Regions from separate parts of the Nonomuraea sp. B12E4 genome, predicted to be linked through region 2. Evidence: riboswitches for the same ligand, from Rfam matches in the RefSeq annotation. Region 2 holds a riboswitch; each other region holds the start of a gene.
The links. Region 2 has a riboswitch for S-adenosylmethionine ahead of thrC (threonine synthase). Riboswitches for the same ligand answer to the same signal wherever they lie in the genome.

Region 1 (4,084 bases), on a different contig from region 2:
CAAAGGTCTGCGCCTGGGTCTGATCGGGCTGGGCCACGTCGGGGAACACCTCGCCCGCCTGCTGGCCGCCGAGGGGGCCCACCTGACCGTCACCGACATCGACCCCGCCAAGATGAAGATCGCCGATGAGCTCGGCGCCGCCTGGAGCAGCCCAGAAGAGATCGTCTCCACGGACGTGGACATCCTGGTCCCCGCAGCCCTCGGCGGCCTGCTCACCACGCAGGTGGTGGGGCAACTGCACTGCCGTGCCGTCGTCGGCCCCGCCAACAACCAGCTCGACACCCCCGAGACCGCCGAACTGCTGCACCAGCGAGGCATCCTGTGGATCCCGGACCACGTCGCCAGCGCGGGCGGGGCCGTCCACGCGATCACCACCGAGGTGCACCACGCCACCCCCGACGAGGCCCTCGCCCGAGTCCAGGCCATCGAAGGCACCGTCACCGAACTCCTGCGGACCGCGGATGACCTCCACGTCACTCTCGCCCAAGCGGGACACGAGATGGCGCAGCGCCGCATCCGCGCGGCCGCCGGGCTCGTCCCCGCTGAGGGATGAGGCTCTCGCCTGCCCGGTATCGTCCCGGACCCACCACGGTTGGAGTGCGCATCCCATGGCATTACCCACGAAACTGGTTCTCGTCATCAGTGCCGATCTGCCCGCCGCCTGGGCCGTGAACGCCGCGGCCGTGCTCGGGCTCAGCATGGGCGGCCGGCTGCCCGTCCCGCCGGCGCCCGATGCCAAGGACGCCTCGGGCGGCCTGCACGCCGGGCTGAACCCGCATCCGGTGCCGGTCCTGAGCGCCACCCCCGAGCAGTTGCGCGGCCTGTACGCCAAGGCACGCGCCCGAGAAGACGTGGTCACCGTGGGCTTCAACGAGGTGGCCCGGCAGGCGCGCGACTACGACGACTATCTCGCCGCGCTGGCCGCGACCCCGGGCGAGGAGATCGACTTCGTCGCCGTCGCGGTGTTCGGCCCGCGTAACCGGGTCACGGCGCTGACCAAGCGGTTTCCCCTGCACCCGCCGGAGGCCGAGCCACGGGACTCCGCCTCCCCGGGCGAGGGGCAGAGGCGAGCCGAAATATGGCCCGCGGCCGGCGACCGCCGGTTCAGCACCCCCGCCACCGGCGACGAGCGGCCGATGCTCACGGAGATCCTGCGGGCTCAGCGTTCGACGCTGGAGCTGAAGTGCTCGGGTCTGGAATCGGAGCTGGCCCGCCGGTCGGTGGAGCCCTCCACCCTCTCGCTGCTGGGGCTGGTCCGCCACCTCGCCGACGTGGAACGCCGCTGGTTCCGGCGCGTGCTGGCCGGCCAGGACGCGCCGCCGCTGTTCTCCTCGGCCACGGACCCCGACGGGGACTTCGACGGCGCGGCGCCCGACCCGGAGGCCGTCGCGGCGGCCTGGGAGGCGTGGCGGGGAGAGGTGACGTTCGCCCAGGCGTTCACGGCCGGCGCACCTGACCTGGACGTCGAAGGTCACGACGACTGGCGCGGGACGGTCTCGCTGCGCTGGGTGCTCATCCACCTGATCGAGGAGTACGCCCGGCACAACGGCCACGCCGACCTGCTCCGCGAACGCATCGACGGCGCGGTCGGCCTGTGAGAAGGGCCCTGTGCGCAGGGCCCTGTGAGAAGGGCCCTGCGAGAAGCGCGAGGACATACCCGCGGCGTTTCTTGACCGCCGCGTGTGTGCCACGCCATGCTCAATGAGATTTCATCCAGAGGACCCGAGGGACCTGGCCCCAAGACGGTCCGGCAACCTGCCCCGCAAGGTGCCAATGCCAGGAACGATGAGGAGCCTTCGTCATGCGCCCATGGTTCGATGTCCCCCCGCTTGAGGGTTCCCTGGTGCGGCTGGAGCCGTTGTCCCTCGGGCATGCGCCCGACCTGGCCCTGGCCGCGGAGGAGGACCGCGCCAGCTACGCCTTCACGCTCGTGCCCCGCGGCCACGAGGTCGCCGACTACCTGAAGGCCCAGTTCGACCGGGTGGAGCAGGGGCTCATCCCGTTCGCGCAGGTCCGCAGGTCGGACGGGCGGGCGGTGGGGTGCACGGCGTTCTGGGACCCGCGCACCTGGCCGGGCCGCCGCGCGCTGCGTGCCATCGAGATCGGGTTCACCTGGCTCGGCGCGTCCGCACAGGGTTCGGGCATCAACGCCGAGGCCAAGCTGCTGCTGATGACGCACGCCTTCGAAACGCTCGACGTGGCCCGGGTCGACCTCAAGACCGACGCCCGCAACCAGCGGTCACGGCGCGCCATCGAGGCGCTGGGCGCCACCTTCGAGGGCGTGCTGCGCAACTGGTCGATGTCATGGGCGCCGGTGGAGGAGGACCACCTGCGCGACTCGGCGATGTACTCGGTGATCGCCCCGGAATGGCACGCGGTCAAGCACGCTCTGACCGAGCGCCTGCCCGTGCCGGGCCACGACCGGCCGGCGTGACGTCGCGATCAGCGGGGTCACATGAGGATTGTCATCCGATCCGTGGGAGATCCGCCCCCTGAGCCCCTCGGCCGGGCCGCTCAGGGGAGCTCGATCGCGTTCTTCACGTGGTCCAGCGGGCTCTCGCCGGCGGGGGACTGCCCTGCGTGGTCGCGGTTGTGCTTCACGAGCGCCTGGTTGAGCTCGACCCACGGCCGCATGCGCTCCTCGTAGGCGGCGAACGCGGTCTCGTGCCCGGACCGGGCCAGTTCGGCGGCCAGGACGTACGCGCCCACCAGCGCCAGGCTCGTGCCCTGGCCGGACAGCGGTGAGGCGCAGTAGCCGGCGTCGCCGAGCAGCGTCACCCGGCCGGCCGACCAGCGCTCCATGCGGACCTGGGCCATGGAGTCGAAATAGAAGTCGGGCGCGTCCCACATCGCCTTGAGCAGCCGGGGCACCTCCCAGCGCGCGCCCGCGCAACGCCCGGCGACCAGCCGCTTCTGCGCCTCGACGTCACGGTGGTCGTACGCGACGGGTTCCTCGGCATTGAAGCCGAGGTTGACGCGGAGCTCGGCGTTGTCCCGCACCGGATAGACCGCCCCGCCCGTGTCCCCGTCGTTGAACCAGACCTGCCAGTTCTCCAGGCCCAGGTAGTTGTCCGTGGAAAAGATAGACAGGTACGTCCCGAGGTGGTGCACGAACTCCCGCTCGGGCCCGAACACCAGGCGGCGGACGTTGGAGTGCAGGCCGTCCGCGCCGACCACGAGGTCGAAGTCGCGTGCGGCCGCCCGCTCGAAGGTGACCCGCACGCCATGTTCGTCCTGGGCGAGCGAGGTGATCGAGTCGCCGAACACGTACTCGACGTCGGACCTGGTCCTGTCGTGGATCAAGCGGCTCAGGTCGTCGCGGAGCAACTCGACGTCGTCGCTGTCGAGGCGGCCGCTGGACAGCGCCATTTCGGTGGAGCGCCACAGCTCATTGCCGTCACCGTCGAGCATGGACATGCCCTCGATCCGGGTACGGCGGCGCCGCACGTCGGAGAGGATCCCCATCCGCTCGACGACGGTGAGCGCGGTGCCGCGCACGTCGATCGCCTGGCCGCCGGGACGCGGGGCGGGAGCGCGCTCGACCACGGTGACGGTGAAGCCGTGCCGCCGCAGGAAGCAGGCCAGGGCGGGACCGGCGAGGCTCGCGCCGGAGATCAACACTGAAGTCATGGCACCTTGCTATCCCCAACAGCGCGGAAACACCCAACTGTGCTAGAACAGATCTCGCCCCGAACGCCCCAACTGTTCTAGGACAACCCCCAGATGGAAGCCCCCTACCAGCGCATCGCCGCCGAGCTCCGGCGCCGCATCCAGGCGGGTGAGCTCGCCCCCGGCGACAGGACGCCGTCCACCCGCGCGCTCGCCCGCGACTTCGGGGTGGCCCTGGCCACGGCGGTGCGGGCGCTCGCCGTACTCAAGGAGGAAGGGCTGGTGGAGGGCAGGTCCCGGTCGGGGACGGTGGTGGCGGCCACGCGGAGCAGGCCGCGGCGGCGGCCCGGCGGGGTGGAGCTGACCCGGGAGCGGATCGTGCGCGAGGGGATCGCGATCGCCGACGCCGAAGGGCTCGGGGCCGTGACCATCCGCGGCGTGGCCGCGCGTCTCGGCGTCTCGGCCGCGGCGATCT
Region 2 (4,084 bases):
GGCTCCCAGATCTCGCCCATTCCTCCGCGAGACCTGTAATCGTGCGACTTAACGGAAATCAAGCCAGACGATCGCCCTCGACCATACCTGTGGCACGGGGTTCGGCAACAGAGTCAATCCGCAAACTACGTATTTCTTCGCGGACAAGGTGGTTCAACCTTGAATTGACCAGGAAAAGCAGAAGGCGCCCGCTAGGGGCGCCTTCTAGGGTGGACGTGTTCGGGTGTTCGGCACTCAGCCGCCGGCTACGGCGGGGATGATTGAGATCTGTGTGCCCTCAGGGGCAGGAGTGTCGAGCCCTTCGGCAAATCGGACGTCCTCTTCCCCCACGTATACGTTGACAAAACGACGAATCTTGCCCGATTCATCCAGAATTCTCGCGCCGATCCCCGGGTAGTCGGAGTCGAGCTTGGCAAGGACGTCACGAAGAGTCGCGCCCTCACCACTCACCTCCGCGTTGCCGCCGGTGTAGGTGCGCAGAATCGTCGGAATCCGCACAGAAACGCTCATGTTTAAGTTCGCCTTTCCTGATTGTCAGACAGCCGCGCGGAACGCGTCGAGAGAGGGCCGGATCACGGCGGTGGGCTGGGCGTCGTCGCTGATCGCGTCCAGCGTCTTGAGCCCGTCACCGGTGTTGAGCACCACGGTCTCGGCCTCGGGATCGAGCTGTCCCGTCTCGACGAGCTTCTTCAGCACGCCCACCGTCACGCCGCCCGCGGTCTCGGCGAAGACGCCCTCGGTCGCGGCCAGCAGCTTGATCGCCGCCACGATCTCGGCGTCGGTGACGTCCTCGACGCCCCCGCCGGTGCGCCGGGCGATGTCCAGCACGTAGGGCCCGTCGGCCGGGTTGCCGATGGCCAGGGACTTGGCGATGGTGTCGGGCTTGACCGGCCGGACGACGTCGTGCCCGGCCTTGTACGCGCTCGACACCGGCGAGCACCCGGCCGCCTGCGCCCCGAAGATCTTGTACGGCGTGTCCTCGACCAGCCCCAGCGCCACCAGCTCCTTGAAGCCCTTGTCGATCTTCGTGAGCTGCGAACCGGAGGCGATCGGGATGATGATCTGCTCGGGCAGCCGCCACCCGAGCTGCTCGGCGATCTCGTATGCGAGCGTCTTGGAGCCCTCGGCGTAGTAGGGCCGCAGGTTGACGTTGACGAAGCCCCACTTGTCGCCCATCGGGTCACCGATCAGCTCCGAGCAGAACCTGCTGACGTCGTCGTAGTTGCCGTCGATCCCGATCAATCTGCCGCCGAACACCCGGGCCATGGCGATCTTGGCCTGTTCGAGGTTGGCCGGGATGAACACGCACGCCTCCAGCCCGGCCCGGGCCGCCGCGGCCGTGACCGCGCCGGCGAGGTTGCCGGTCGAGGAGCAGGAGAGGGTGTGGAAACCGAAATTGCGGGCCGCCTCGACCGCCATGGCGACCACCCGGTCCTTAAAGGAGTGGGTGGGATTGCCCGAGTCGTCCTTCACGTGCAGGGACCGAAGGCCGAGCGCCCGGGCGAGGTGGTCCGCCTTGACAAGTTTGGTCCAGCCGGGGTTCATGTTGGGCTTACTCATGACGTCGGCCGGGACCGGCAGCAGCGACCGGTAACGCCAGATGTTGGCAGGGCCGGACTCGATGTCCGCGCGGGTGACTTCACCGAACGAATAGGCGGCTTCGAGCGGCCCGAAACACTCCTGACAGGCGAAGCTCGGACCCAGCGGATAACCCTTGCCGCACTCGCGGCAGGACAGACCGACAGCAGGACCAAAGTCAAGCGACATGAAGCGAGGCCTTCCCTCATCTTCGCCCGCGGCCACCTTGACCGCAGACCGGAATTGGCACCTGTCCCGGTCGGCCTCGCCAGGTCGCGAGCCTCAGAACCGGGAGGGTTGCCGGGGCTTCGCAGGGCCGGTCCCTCCACCCCTCTGGATGAGCAATATTCAGTTGTCGAAATGGACTCTACCCGCCCAAGTGGCCGAAACATCCACCCGTCTCAATAGATGAGACGGGTGGTCTCAGCGATAGTCTTCGCCCAGCACTCCCTGCACATATTTGCGCGCCTGGTGAATGCGCGACTTCGCAGTGCCCAGCGGAATCTTGAGCTGTTCAGCCACTTCGTTGTAGTCGAGCTGGACGATGTCACGCAACACCAGCGCCTGCGCCAGATCGGGCTTGTCGGCCTCCAACGCCTCCATGGCATCCAGCAGGTCGAGCCGTGACCCCGCGATGACGCTGACCCGGCGCACGTCCGGCTTCTGCATCGGCAGCTCGTCCGAGCTCTGCTCGGCCGCCCTGCGTTTGAGCGAGCGGTAGGTGGTCCGCGCGCAGTTGGCCGTCACGATGTGCAGCCAGGTGCTGAACCTGGCCCGCCCCTCGAACCGCCCGATGTTGCGCGCCACGGCCAGCAGAGTGTCCTGCGAGGCCTCCTCCGCGTCCTGGTGATAGGGCAGAATCCGGGCGCAGTGACGCATCACATCAGGCTCGATCCGCGCCAGCAGCTCGCCAAGCGCACGGTGGTCCCCGGCGGCGGCGGAGCGGGCGAGTTCCTCGGTTAGCTCATCAAGCGCCATAGCTGGGATCCTATGGTCGAAGGGAGCCTAGATGAACAGCATTCTGCTGGCCTCCAACAGAGGGCCCGTCTCCTTCACCGTCTCCGACGACGGCGAGCTGACCATGAAACGCGGGGGTGGCGGCCTGGTGTCCGGGCTGTCGGGAGTGGCCAAGGACGACGGCGTGCTGTGGGTGTGCGCCGCGCTGTCCGACGGCGACCGCAGCGCCGTACGCCTGGCTCCCGGCGGCCGGATCGACCAGGCCGGCTACGACACGGGCCCGGTGCGGATGCTCGACATCCCGCCGGCCACCTTCCACCGCGCCTACAACGCTGTGGCCAATTCCACCCTGTGGTTCGTCAACCACCTGCTCTACGACATCCCCAACTCGCCCAACTTCGGCACGAGGTTCGAGCGCGAGTGGGAGTCCTACCGCGACTACAACGGCGCGTTCGCGCTGGCGCTGGCCGAGAACGCCGGGCACGGCGCCCGGGTGATGGTGCAGGACTACCACCTGACCCTGACCCCGGCGATGCTCCGCGCCGAACGGCCCGACCTGCGCGTCGCCCACTTCAGCCACACCCCGTGGGCGCCGCCCGAATACTTCTCCCTGCTGCCCGACGAGGTGGTCGGGGAGGTCCTGGAGGGCATCCTGGGCGCCGATCACGCCGGGTTCCTGGCCGACAGGTGGGCGCGGGCGTTCATGGACTGCTGCGAGTCGTTGCTGGGCGCGGAGGTGGACCGCGTCGGCCGCAGCGTCACGCACGAGGGCAGGACGACCCGCATCGGGGTGCACAGCCTCGGCGTGGACGGCGAGGCGCTCTGGCAGCGGGCCTGCGAGCCCGACGTCGAGTCGCACATGACCGCGCTCAGGGAGCAGGTGGGCGACCGCCACCTGATCGTCCGCATCGACCGCACCGAGCTGTCGAAGAACATCGTGCGCGGCCTGGTGGCCTACCGCGAGTTCCTCGCCGCGCACCCCGAGTGGCACGGGCGCGTGGTGCACCTGGCCTTCGCCTATCCCAGCCGTCACGACCTGCCCGAATACCGTGAATACACCGCGTCGGTGCAGCGCCGCGCCCAGGAGATCGAGGACGAATACGCCACCGAGGACTGGGACCCGCTGATCCTCAACGTCAACGACGACTATCCGCGTTCGCTGGCCGCGTACCGGATGGCCGACGTGCTGCTGGTCAACCCCATCCGCGACGGCATGAACCTGGTCGCCAAGGAGGGCCCGATCCTGTCGCCCCGGTGCGCGCTCGTGCTCTCGCGCGAGGCGGGGGCGGCGGCCGAGCTGAGCCCGTACGCGCTGATGGTCAATCCCTACGACATCAGCGGCACCGCCGGCGCGCTGCACGACGCGCTGGTCATGCCCGAGGATGAGCGCCGGATGCGGCGCGACAAGCTGTACGCCGCGGCCACCGCCCTGCCACCGGACAAGTGGCTCGCGGCCCAGCTCGACGCCCTGAGCTGAACGGGGGGTCAGCGCCGGTCGGCACCCTTCTGAGCTGAACGGGGTCAGCGCCAGTCGGCGTCCTTGAGCGCG
Region 3 (4,084 bases), on a different contig from region 2:
TCCACCCTGCGGCACGCTGACCGGTTACCGGGACGGCGCGGTCGTGGCCCCCGTACCCGACGGGACCTGCGACATCACGGCTCATGTGGCGCTGGACGCGTGCGCGGAGGCGGGTCGGCGGGCCGGTGCGATATCCACAACCTTGTCCACACAGCGCGACGCGCTGCGCGGGCTGGGGATCGCCGGCGCGCGCCCGCCCATCGACCTCGCCCGCACCGATCCGCGCGCCTATCTGCGGGCGCTGGCCAGGGCCTCGGAGGAGGGCGAGCTGATCGATCCGGCGGGGTTCGGCGGCTTCGGCTGGCTCACCCAGAGACGCTGAGCCCCGCACGCGATGAGCCCCGCACGCGATGAGCTCCCCACGCCGTGAGCTCCCCGCGTGGGGAGCTCCGCACGCGGTGAGCTTCCGGCGGCCCGTCCGCGGGACCTCCTGGACGGGAAGTCCCGGGCGGGCGTTCAGGGGGTGGCGGTCACGTCCAGGGAGCGCAGGCCGCGGATGACGTAGCCAGGCTTCCAGTCGGGCCTCTGCCGCAGTTCGAGCACGGCTGCGCGGTCCAGGAGCGCGCCGAACGACTCGATGAGCTCGATGCGGGCCAGCGGCGCGCCCAGGCAGAAGTGGATCCCCGCACCGAAGGAAATGTGCGGATTGTCGGCGCGCCCCACGTCGAGCCGGTCCGGGTCCTCGAACACCGCCGGATCCCGGTTGGCCGAGCCGAACAGCAGCGCCACCTCCGAGCCGCGCGGGATCTCCACGCCGTGCACCTCGATGTCCTCCAGCACCCAGCGCTCGAACATCTGCAGCGGCGTGTCCCAGCGCATCAGCTCCTCGACCGCCGTGGGCAGCAGCGAGCGGTCCGCGCGCAGGCGGGCGAGCTCGTCGGGGTTCCTGAACAGCGCCCACCAGCCGTTGCCCGTCACGTTCACGGTGGCCTCGTGGCCGGCGTTCAGCAGGAGCACGCACGTGCCGACCAGCTCGTCGTCGGTGAGCTCGGTGATCCCGGCCAGCGCGCTGATCAGGTCGTCGCCCGGGTTTCGCCGGCGGTCATGGGCCAGGGAGCGCAGATAGCCGGCGAACTCCGACGCCGCGCGTACCGCGGTGTGCTGGGCCGTGGGGGTGGGGTTGAGCTCGTACATGCCGCAGATGTCGGCCGACCAGGGGCGCAGCAGGTGGCGGTCCTGGCCGGGGATGCCGAGCATCTCCGCGATCACCGTCACCGGGAGCGGCTCGGCGACCTCCGCGATCAGGTCGCCGCCGCCCTTCTCCACGAACGCCTCCACCAGATCCCCGGCGACGGCGCGCACACGGGGGCGCAGGGATTCGACCATGCGCGGCGTGAACGCCTTGGAGACCAGCCGGCGCAGCCTGGTGTGCACCGGCGGCTCGACGTCCAGCATGCCCGCCCTGATCACTCGCCAGAAGGGCTCCTGGAACTCCGGCTCCGGCGGCCGGCCGAACTCCTCGTGGGTTGCCACGTGCAGGTAGGACCGGCCCAGGCGGCGGTCCCGGAGCAGGGAGTTCACGTCGGCGTGCCGGGAGACGAGCCACTGGCCCGTCGGCTCGAAGTAGCTGACGGGCGCCTGGCGTCTCAGCTCGTCATAGACCCGGTACGGATGGGCCACGAATTCCGGGTCCCAGGGATCGAAAAGCACTAGTTCATATTAGGAGCGGCCCCTTCTTCCGGAGCGTCCTTCTCGACCGGCTTGGCGTGCCTGCCGCGCATCCGGATGTTCAGCAGCTCCACGACGACCGAGAACGCCATCGCGAAATAGATGTAGCCCTTGGGGATGTGCTGGTCGAAGCCCTCGGCGACGAGCACCATGCCGATCAGCACCAGGAACGCCAGGGCCAGCATCTTGACGCTCGGGTGCTTGTCCACGAACCTGCTGATCGGCCCGGAGGCGAACAACATCACCAGCACCGCCACCACGACCGCCGCGATCATCACGCCGAGCTCGTCCACCATGCCGACGGCGGTGATGACCGAGTCGAGCGAGAACACGATGTCGAGCAGCATGATCTGCACGATCACGGAGGTGAAGGAGACGCCGGCGCCCTTCCTGCCGTCCTTGTCGTGCGGGGCGTCCATGCTGTGACTGATCTCCGTGACGCTCTTGGCCAGCAGGAACAGGCCGCCGAGCAGCAGGATCAGGTCTCGCCCCGAGATGTCCTGGCCTAAGACGGTGAACAGCGGCGCGGTCAGGCGTACCACCCAGGTCAGTCCGAGCAGCAGGATCAGGCGGCTGATGAGGGCCGCGGCGAGGCCCAGCACGCGAGCCCTGTCCCGCTGTTCGGGCGGGAGTTTCCCCGCCAGGATGGAGATGAAGATGATGTTGTCGATCCCGAGAACGATCTCCAGGGCGACGAGGGTGAAGAAGCCGATCCAGATCTGGGGGTCGGCCACCCAGTCCAACATCCGCGCACCTCCATGGCTCGTGATGGGTTTCCCGGTAGCAACGAGCAGACGGCCGCATAAGTTCGCGGGCTTGCGATAAACGGCCGGTTGTCGGTTATAGTGCGTTTCGTAGGTCATGAGTGCCAGCGACAAGCCCCGGCTAGCTGGCCGGCAACCCTCGCGTCCGCGGCGGGGTGCCCCGGGTGAAGACCTGGTCCGCCACGGGGTGTGGCGGGCAAGCGCGGGCTCCGGGGCTGCTCCAGGGGTCCGATGACCCCCGAGGAGATATGCCGTGCCCACGCTGACGATCTTCGATTCCGCCCCGGCCGAGACCCTGACGCAGGCCCCCACCTCCGCCGACCGCCCGCTCCCCGCGGTGCTGGGCGCCGACCTGGAGGTGCCGGTCAAGGGCGGGAGGCTGGTCGGCTACGCCAACCTGGACTACGCCGCCAGCGCCCCCTGTCTGGAGCCGGTGAACGCCGCCGTCGCCGCCGCGCTCCCGGCCTACTCCAGCGTGCACCGCGGTGCGGGCTACGCCTCCCAGCTCACCACCGCCAGGTACGAGCAGGCGCGCCACACGGTCAGGGCGTTCGTCGGCGCCCGGCCGGAGGACGCCGTGATCTTCACCCGCAACACCACCGACGCCACGAACCTACTGGCCCGCTGCCTGCCCGCGGGCACGACCGCCGTGGTGTTCGACACCGAGCATCACGCCTCGTTGCTGCCCTGGCAGCGGTCCGTACGGCTGGCGCCGCCCGTCCTGCCCGGCTCGGCCGTACGCGCCGCCGACGAGGCGCTGGCCGGGATCGACGGGCCCAAGCTGCTCGTGGTGACCGCCGCCTCCAACGTCACCGGCGAGCTGTGGCCCATCGCCGCCCTGGCCCACATCGCACACCGGCACGGGGCCCGGATCCTGGTGGACGCGGCGCAGCTCGTACCGCATCGGCGGCTCAACCTGACGGCGCTCGACCTGGACTACGTGGTCTTCTCCGGGCACAAGCTGTACGCGCCCTTCGGCACCGGGGCGCTGATCGGCCGGCGCGACTGGCTGGCCGACGGGGAGCCGTACCTGAAGGGCGGCGGCGCGGTGCGCTCGGTGGGGGACGCCGCCGGGGGCGAGGTGGACTGGCACGACGATCCGGAGCCGCGGCACGAGGCGGGCACCCCGAACGTGCTGGGCGCCATCGCGCTGGCCGCCGCCTGCGACGCGCTCAGCGCCACCGGCTGGACCGCGCTGGTGCGCGAGGAGGAGCGGCTGATCGAGCGGCTGCGGGCCGGGCTGGCCGGCATCGAGGGGGTACGCGAGCTGTCGCTGTGGGGGGAGGACCACCCGCGCGTGGGCATCGTGTCGTTCACCTTGGCCGGCCGCTCCGCCCGCGAGGTGGCCGAGATCCTCTCCAGCGAGTACGGCATCGGCGTGCGTGACGGGAAGTTCTGCGCGCATCCGTTCGTCCGGCACCTGCTGGACACCACCACCGGGGGCTGTGAGGACGGCACGGCCTCGGCGATACGCGCCTCGATCGGCCTCGGTACCACGCAGGAGCACGTGGACCGGTTGATCGAGGCCCTGCGGGACCTGGCCGCGCGCTGACGGTTCGGCGCGATCGAGGCGCCGGGCGTCAACGGTTCGGCCCGGTCGAGGCGCCGGAGCCGGCCGGGCGTCAGCGGTTCGGCGGCTTGCGGTGCTCCGG

Region 1: it holds a riboswitch for S-adenosylmethionine, as region 2 does, so the genes downstream of both, ABGB18_RS43770 (GNAT family protein) here and thrC (threonine synthase) in region 2, are expected to answer to the same signal.
Region 3: it holds a riboswitch for S-adenosylmethionine, as region 2 does, so the genes downstream of both, ABGB18_RS36030 (aminotransferase class V-fold PLP-dependent enzyme) here and thrC (threonine synthase) in region 2, are expected to answer to the same signal.

What each region holds. Positions count from the first base shown of each region.
Region 1 is NZ_JBDPME010000036.1:38,997-43,080, reverse strand. It holds gene ABGB18_RS43780 (Glu/Leu/Phe/Val dehydrogenase dimerization domain-containing protein) at 1-553, shown strand, start outside; gene ABGB18_RS43775 (DUF664 domain-containing protein) at 609-1,598, shown strand; SAM riboswitch class I at 1,707-1,792, shown strand; gene ABGB18_RS43770 (GNAT family protein) at 1,802-2,434, shown strand; gene ABGB18_RS43765 (FAD-dependent monooxygenase) at 2,515-3,630, opposite strand; gene ABGB18_RS43760 (GntR family transcriptional regulator) at 3,724-4,084, shown strand, end outside.
Region 2 is NZ_JBDPME010000024.1:107,620-111,703, forward strand. It holds gene ABGB18_RS37610 (MoaD/ThiS family protein) at 235-510, opposite strand; gene thrC (threonine synthase) at 535-1,767, opposite strand; SAM riboswitch class I at 1,781-1,922, opposite strand; gene ABGB18_RS37620 (RNA polymerase sigma factor) at 2,002-2,556, opposite strand; gene ABGB18_RS37625 (trehalose-6-phosphate synthase) at 2,588-4,012, shown strand; gene ABGB18_RS37630 (hypothetical protein) at 4,057-4,084, opposite strand, start outside.
Region 3 is NZ_JBDPME010000022.1:79,121-83,204, reverse strand. It holds gene ABGB18_RS36045 (SAM-dependent methyltransferase) at 1-322, shown strand, start outside; gene ABGB18_RS36040 (cytochrome P450) at 457-1,650, opposite strand; gene ABGB18_RS36035 (TerC family protein) at 1,650-2,414, opposite strand; SAM riboswitch class IV at 2,526-2,641, shown strand; gene ABGB18_RS36030 (aminotransferase class V-fold PLP-dependent enzyme) at 2,728-3,984, shown strand; gene ABGB18_RS36025 (DoxX family protein) at 4,055-4,084, opposite strand, start outside.